2 linked regions of the Flexivirga oryzae genome follow. The protein of the gene in region 2 purifies or fractionates together with the protein of the main gene of each other region. This does not show direct contact. Links are inferred from orthologs where the notes say so. Each region holds a gene or a part of one and is shown on either strand. Other genes may lie near its edges. The genes, in order: metK and FHU39_RS15880.

What was found.
Region 1: the proteins of FHU39_RS15880 (region 2) and metK purify together in Escherichia coli (affinity purification with mass spectrometry; 2 studies listed by BioGRID). This does not show direct contact. The link is inferred for Flexivirga oryzae from one-to-one orthologs.

Annotation. Positions count from the first base shown.
Region 1 is NZ_JACHVQ010000001.1:1,408,766-1,411,906, reverse strand. Bases 317-3,141 are described here. They hold metK (methionine adenosyltransferase), read right to left. Parts: upstream 2,424-3,141; coding sequence 1,209-2,423; downstream 317-1,208. Other genes in these bases: coaBC (bifunctional phosphopantothenoylcysteine decarboxylase/phosphopantothenate--cysteine ligase CoaBC), read right to left, coding at 2,489-3,141; FHU39_RS06495 (primosomal protein N' family DNA-binding protein), read right to left, coding at 317-1,007. In the rest of the region: more of FHU39_RS06495, read right to left, coding at 1-316. UniProt on the Escherichia coli protein: Catalyzes the formation of S-adenosylmethionine (AdoMet) from methionine and ATP.
Region 2 is NZ_JACHVQ010000002.1:597,864-601,178, forward strand. Bases 7-3,005 are described here. They hold FHU39_RS15880 (4Fe-4S dicluster domain-containing protein), read right to left. Parts: upstream 2,030-3,005; coding sequence 983-2,029; downstream 7-982. Other genes in these bases: nrfD (NrfD/PsrC family molybdoenzyme membrane anchor subunit), read right to left, coding at 7-983. Outside these bases: more of nrfD, read right to left, coding at 1-6. UniProt on the Escherichia coli protein: Formate dehydrogenase allows E.coli to use formate as major electron donor during anaerobic respiration, when nitrate is used as electron acceptor.

The sequences.
Region 1 (3,141 bases), on a different replicon or contig from region 2:
CCGCCGAGCAGCAGCGCGGCACGCTCCCGGCCGGCGCGCACGCGCAGCACCTCACGGGTCTGCGGGTATGGCGAGCGCGGCTCGGCCAGTAGGTCGTCCCCGTCGTCCCAGCACGCCAGCAGCCCCAGGTCCCGCACCGGCGCCCAGGCCGCGGCGCGGGTGCCGATGACGCACCGGACGTGACCGCGCAGTGCCTTCAGCCAGGCGGTGTAGCGGGCCTGCGGACCCTGCTCGGCGGTCAGCCGCACGTGTCGGCCCTCGCCCAGCGCGGCGATCACCGCCGCCTCGAGCCGGTCCAGGTCCCGGTGGTCGGGCACGACGAGCACCGCACCACGCCCGCCGTGCAGCGTTGCGCGGGCGGCGTGGGCGAGCGCGGCCGGCCAGTCCTGGTCGGGATCGACCGTCGGCGCCGCGAGCCAGGACGCGGCCGGGTCGTCGCCGGCGGCCAGACGACGCAGGAAGGCGTCGCCGGCCGGATAGCGTTGCCAGGCGGTCGAATCCTCGCCGCCGGGCCGTGCCGGCTCCGTCACCGGTTTGGCGTCGAGCGCCTTCTCGGCGGCGGCGTGCCGCGGTGGCACCGCGAGTCGCAGCACATCGGCCAGGGGCCCCGCGTAGTGGTCGGCGATCGTGCGGGCGGCGGCCAGCACGGACGCCGTGAGCACCGGCTCGGGGCTGACGACCCGGCGCAGCGGCGTCAGCTTGCCGGTGTGCTCGGGTTCGTCCACCCGGTCGACGACGAAACCCGACACGTCCTTGCCGGCGAAGCGCACCTTCACCCGCACCCCGGGACGGGCGCTCTGAGCGAGGTCGGCCGGCACCGCGTATTCGAACGGCCGGTCCAGGTGCGCCAGCGACACGTCGAGCACCACGCGCGCGACCGGCTGCGGCACCGCAGGCTCGTCCGGCTCCGCACGCACCCGCTCCGCGACGACCCTCGGCGCCGCCGCGTGCAGCAGGTGCAACTGCTCGGGAGTGGCCGGTGCGGGCGGCTCGTCGGACGGCTGCATGCCCCTGTTTATACGCGACGTGTCGGACACGCCGACGCCATACCTCCCCCGGCCGCTGGCCAGCACCTCCCCCACCCTTCCCCCATTCCGCCGACAGGCTCAGAAACGCACCCAGAGGCCCAGTAATTCGGGCGGAAACCGGGCGAATCCGCTCGAACTACTGAGCCTCTGGGCGATAAGTAGGCCTGTCGGCCGGGAAGGCTAGAGCGCGCTGCGCAGCGCGTCGACCTTGTCGGTGCGCTCCCAGGTGAAGGCGTTCTCGACGCCGTCCGCCTTGGTGCGGCCGAAGTGACCGTATGCCGCAGTCGCCCTGTAGATCGGGCGCAGCAGGTCCAGCTCCTCGACGATGGCAGCGGGGCGCAGATCGAAGACGGTGGTGATGGCCTTCTCGATCTGCTCCAGCGGCTTGGTCTCGGTGCCGAAGGTCTCGACATACAGGCCCACCGGCTGTGCCTTGCCGATCGCGTAGGCGACCTGCACCTCGCACCGGTCGGCCAGACCCGCGGCCACGACGTTCTTGGCCACCCACCGGGTGGCGTATGCCGCCGAGCGGTCCACCTTCGACGGGTCCTTGCCGGAGAAGGCGCCGCCGCCGTGGCGCGCCATACCGCCGTAGGTGTCGACAATGATCTTGCGGCCGGTCAGACCGGCATCACCCATCGGGCCACCGATCTCGAACTTGCCGGTCGGGTTGATCAGCTTGCGGTAGGCCGAGGTGTCCAGCGAGTTGCCGCTGGCCGCGAGCTCCTCGAGCACCGGCCGGATCACGTGCTCGTCGATGTCCGGCTCGAGCATGCCCTCCAGCGAGATGTTCGGGGCGTGCTGGGTGGACAGCACCACGGTGTCCAGCCGGACCGCCTTGTCACCGTCGTAGGCGATGGTGACCTGGGTCTTGCCGTCCGGGCGCAGGTAGGCGAGTTCGCCGCTCTTGCGCACGCTGGTCAGCCGCTCGGAGAGGCGGTGGGCCAGGAAGATCGGCAGCGGCATCAGCTCGGCGGTGTCGGAGCACGCGTACCCGAACATCAGGCCCTGGTCACCGGCGCCCTGGGAGTCACGCTGCTCGGTGCCCCCCTCGGTGCGGTGCTCGTGCGCGGTGTCGACGCCCTGGGCGATGTCCACCGACTGGTCGCCGATCGAGATCGACACGCCGCAGGTGCGGCCGTCGAAGCCCTTGAGGGAGGAGTCGTACCCGACGTCGACGATGGTGTCCCGGACGAGCTTGGCGATCGGGACGTAGCTCTGGGTGCGCACCTCACCTGCGACGTGCACCAGACCGGTGGTGACCATGGTCTCGACCGCGACCCGGGATCCCGGGTCCTCGGCGAGCATGGCGTCCAGGATGGAGTCGCTGATCTGGTCGCAGATCTTGTCGGGGTGCCCCTCGGTCACGGATTCCGAGGTGAAGAGACGGGCCACAGGTTGCTCCTTCGTGTGCAGCGGCTGCTGGCTGGCCCGGCGATGTCGCAGGACCGCTTCGGATCTTAGACGGTTTCCAACTGGTGCTCGACGGCGTCCCAGATGGCTGCGGCCAACGTCACTTTGTCGGCCGGACCCACCGTGGTCTCGTCGCCCGCACGGCTCAGGATGTGTATGACGGCCTCGTCCTGGCCGAACGTCACACCCGGCCCGACCTCGTTGACCACCTGCAGATCACTGCCCTTGCGCGCGAACTTGGCACGCGCATGGTCCATGACCGAGCCGGTGGCGTCACCGGTCTCGGCCGCGAAACTGACGATGACCGGTGCGGTGGCCGCGCCGCGCGCCGCCACCAGCCCCTTGACGATGTCGGGGTTCTCGACCAGTTGCAGCACGAGGTCGTCGCCGCTCCCGGTCTTCTTGATCTTGTGGTCGGTGTATGCCGCAGAGCGGTAGTCCGCCGGCGCCGCCGCCATGACGACCGCGTCCGCGTCCTTGCCCGCAGCGGTCACGGCCTCCTGCAGCTGGACGGTCGTCTCGACCTCGACGAGGTCGACACCGTCCGGGACGGCAAGCGCGGCATTGGCGCTGACCAGGGTGACGCGCGCACCGCGCCGCGCGGCGACGGCAGCCAGCGCGTAACCCTGCTTCCCGCTCGACCGGTTGCCGATGAAACGCACCGGGTCGATCGGCTCCCGGGTGCCGCCGGCGGAGACCA
Region 2 (3,315 bases):
GCCTCGAGCACCCCGAAACGGGTGCAGGCCGACGCACCGAGCAGCGCGGCACCGGCCACCGCAGCGCACACCCGGTTGCGACCCAGCAGCAGCGCACCCACCCCGCCGGCGATCGCCAGCCGCTCGCTCCACCGCAAGAGGGTGCCCGGTCGGCCGTGGTGCAGCGGTTCGGCGGCCACCGGATCCATCCGGCGCTCCATGTAACGCGTGGCGAGCAGGTCACCGGCGACGCCCAGCACCGCGAGGACCCGTGCGGGCCTTGTCTCGCGGGTCGGCGTGGTGACCATCGCGAGGCCGCCGGCTGCGAGTGAGGCCGAACTGGCGAAGACGAACGGCAGGTCGCGGTGCGCGGCGTTCCAGGTCGGGTTGGCCGTGTCGGACAAGAGCACCGCGGTGTAGACGGCGAGCGGTGCACCGAAGACTGCGCCCGCGACACCCGCCGCCGGCTCGACGGCGGACAGGACCCGGCGCAGTGGACCGAGCGGCAGCCGGCCACCGGTGAGCCGGTCGACCTCGGAGGCAGCCGCGAGCCCCATGCCGCCGCTGTACGCCGTGAGGATCCACGACCCGAGGCTCATCGGCGAGGTCAGCTTGACGGTACGCAGCATGTTGTAGAAGCGATCGGGTCGTCCGAGGTCCTTCACCAGCGCCCCGCTACCCAGCGCGATCGCAAGCATGGCGCCGATGCGAGCGTTGCGGCACAACAGTTTCCGGCCGGTGAGCTGCGCACCGTAGGCCAGCAGCCCCGACCCCCCGGCGACACCGCCGAGGAAGAGGTATGCCGCGATCTCCGGCCCCCACGGGGGCGCCTTGACCACCGGTTTGCCGTAGTACGACGTGAATTCGGCGTCCGGCACCATCGGCATCTCGCGCGCGCCGTCGGCACCGCCTCCGCCTCGACGACGACCGCCCGGGCGGCGCAGGCGGCGCCGCCGGCCACCCTGCTCCGGCGGCCGATAGGCGTCGTAGGGCGACGTCGTCATCAGCGGCCTCCCAGGAAGGCAACGGCTGCCGCGGCCAGCATCCCTGCCGCAGCCAGTCCGGCACGCTTGAACATCACCGGCAGATCCGCGGTCGGCACCCGCGGGTCCGGCGGCAGACCGTAGACCTCGGGCTCGTCGAGCAGCAGAAAGACCGAGCCGGTTCCGCCGACCCCGTCGAGCTCGTTGGCGCCATACAGTCGTGCCTCGGTGAGTCCCTGCTCGTGCAGCTGCTTGACCCGATCGCGAGCGGTGTCAACCAGATCCGCGTGATCACCGAACTTGATCGACGTCGTGGGACAGGTCTTGGCACACGCCGGCTGCTCCCCGTCGACCAGCCGGTCGTAGCAGAGGGTGCACTTCTGTGCGATGCCGATGTTGGGCACGTCAGGCTGTTCGCCCTTGCGCTCGCCACGTCGTGTCTTGGGGGCGGCCGTGCCGTCGGTACGCCGCTCGATCACGCCGAACGGGCACCCCGCGACGCAGGTGCCGCACCCGTTGCAGACGTCGGCTTGCACCACGACGGAGCCGAATTCGCTGCGGAACAGGGCGCCGGTCGGGCAGACGTCGAGGCAGCCCGCGTGGGTGCAGTGCTTACATACGTCGGAGGCCATCAGCCAACGGAACTCCGGCGTGTCGGGAGGAGTCACGTCGGATGGTGGGGCGTCCGAGACCTCGATACGGCCTCCGCTAGCGCTCCGGCCTACTCGGCCATCTTGGGTGGTGCGGTCGCTCGACCGCACGGTCGGCATCCCGAGATCGACCAGTTTGCGGCCGGATTCGCGTGCCTGCTCGATGTGCGCGGAGTCCTGCTCGATGAACGCGACGTGCCGCCAGGTGCTGGCACCCAGCTGCTGCGTGTTGTCGTAGGACATGCCGGTGATCTCGAGGTCACCGTCCCGCGGGTTGTGGTTCCACTCCTTGCACGCCACCTCGCAGGCCTTGCAGCCGATGCAGATCGACGTGTCGGTGAAGAACCCCTTGCGGTGCTCGTGGGTCGTCCAGTGCGCGTCGACCGCGGGATCGGCCGGGCCGGAGAACTGTCCCATCAGTCGTCCTCCCTCGGCGTCATACGCTCGTTGTCGGTCTCGGTGGTCGCCCCGGCGCGCGACTGGAACTCCGCGATGAAGCGCAGTAGCGCGTCACCCTGGGGTCTCCGTCCGGGCAGTATGTCGCACGAACCCGCCTTCGACTCCTGGATCAGCACGTTCGGGTCCAGCGTCAGGCCGAGCAAATCGTTGGCCGAGTCGCCGCTCACGACGGCGTCACTTCCGACCCCCCAGTGGTATGGCAGGCCGATCTGGTGCACGGTGTGGCCTGCGATCACCAGTGGCGTCATCCGCTCGGTGACCAGCACCCTGGCCTCGATCGCCGCGCGTGGCGACACGATCGTGGCCCACCCGCCGTGCTCCAGCCCGCGCTCGGCCGCCAGCTGCGGCGAGACCTCGCAGAACATCTCCGGCTGCAGTTCCGAGAGGTAGGGCAGCCACCTGCTCATGCCACCCGCGGTGTGATGCTCAGTGAGCCGATACGTCGTGAAAACGTAAGGGTAGACACCAGATCCGGGGGCACCCGCGCTCGGCGCACTGAGGTTGTCCTTGCGCGGGAACACCAGTCTGGCCGGGTTCTGCTGCTGGTGGTACAGCGGGTTGGCGACCGGCGACTCCTGCGGCTCGTAGTGCGTCGGCAGCGGGCCGTCCACCAGCCCGCTCGGCGCGAAGAGCCACGCCTTGCCGTCGGGACGCATCACGAATGCGTCGTCTCCCGCGAGCGCCGCGGGACCACCGAGCGCGGGATCCGGGTGGCTGTCCGGCGCTCGATCGACCGGGAAGTCGGGCACATCGTCACCGGTCCATTTGCCGAGATCCTCGTCCCACCAGACGTACTTCTTGCGCTCGCTCCACGGCCGCCCCTGCGGGTCGGCGGAGGCTCGGTTGTAGAGGATCCGGCGGTTGGCCGGCCAGGCCCAACCCCATTCCGGCGCGACCGGCGACTGCGAGTGGCCGGGCTTGCGCCGGTCGGCCTGGTTGACGCCGTCCGCATAGACGCCGGTGTAGATCCAGCAGCCGCCGTCGGTCGATCCGTCGGCACGCATCTCGTTGAACGTCGAGAGCGGCTGCCCGGCCTTCTCCCCGGTGCGGAACCGTCCGTTGATCTCCAAAAGGACTGCCTCGCCGTCGGGTTCACCGTGCTCGTCGACCGGGTAGTCCCAGGTCAGGTCGAGCAGGGGTCGGTCCCGCTCGTCGGTGGATCCGGCCAGCCTGGCGCGGATCCGGCGGCCCAGCTCGTAGAAGAACGTCAGCTCGCTCTGGCACTCACCCGGCGGTTGCACTGC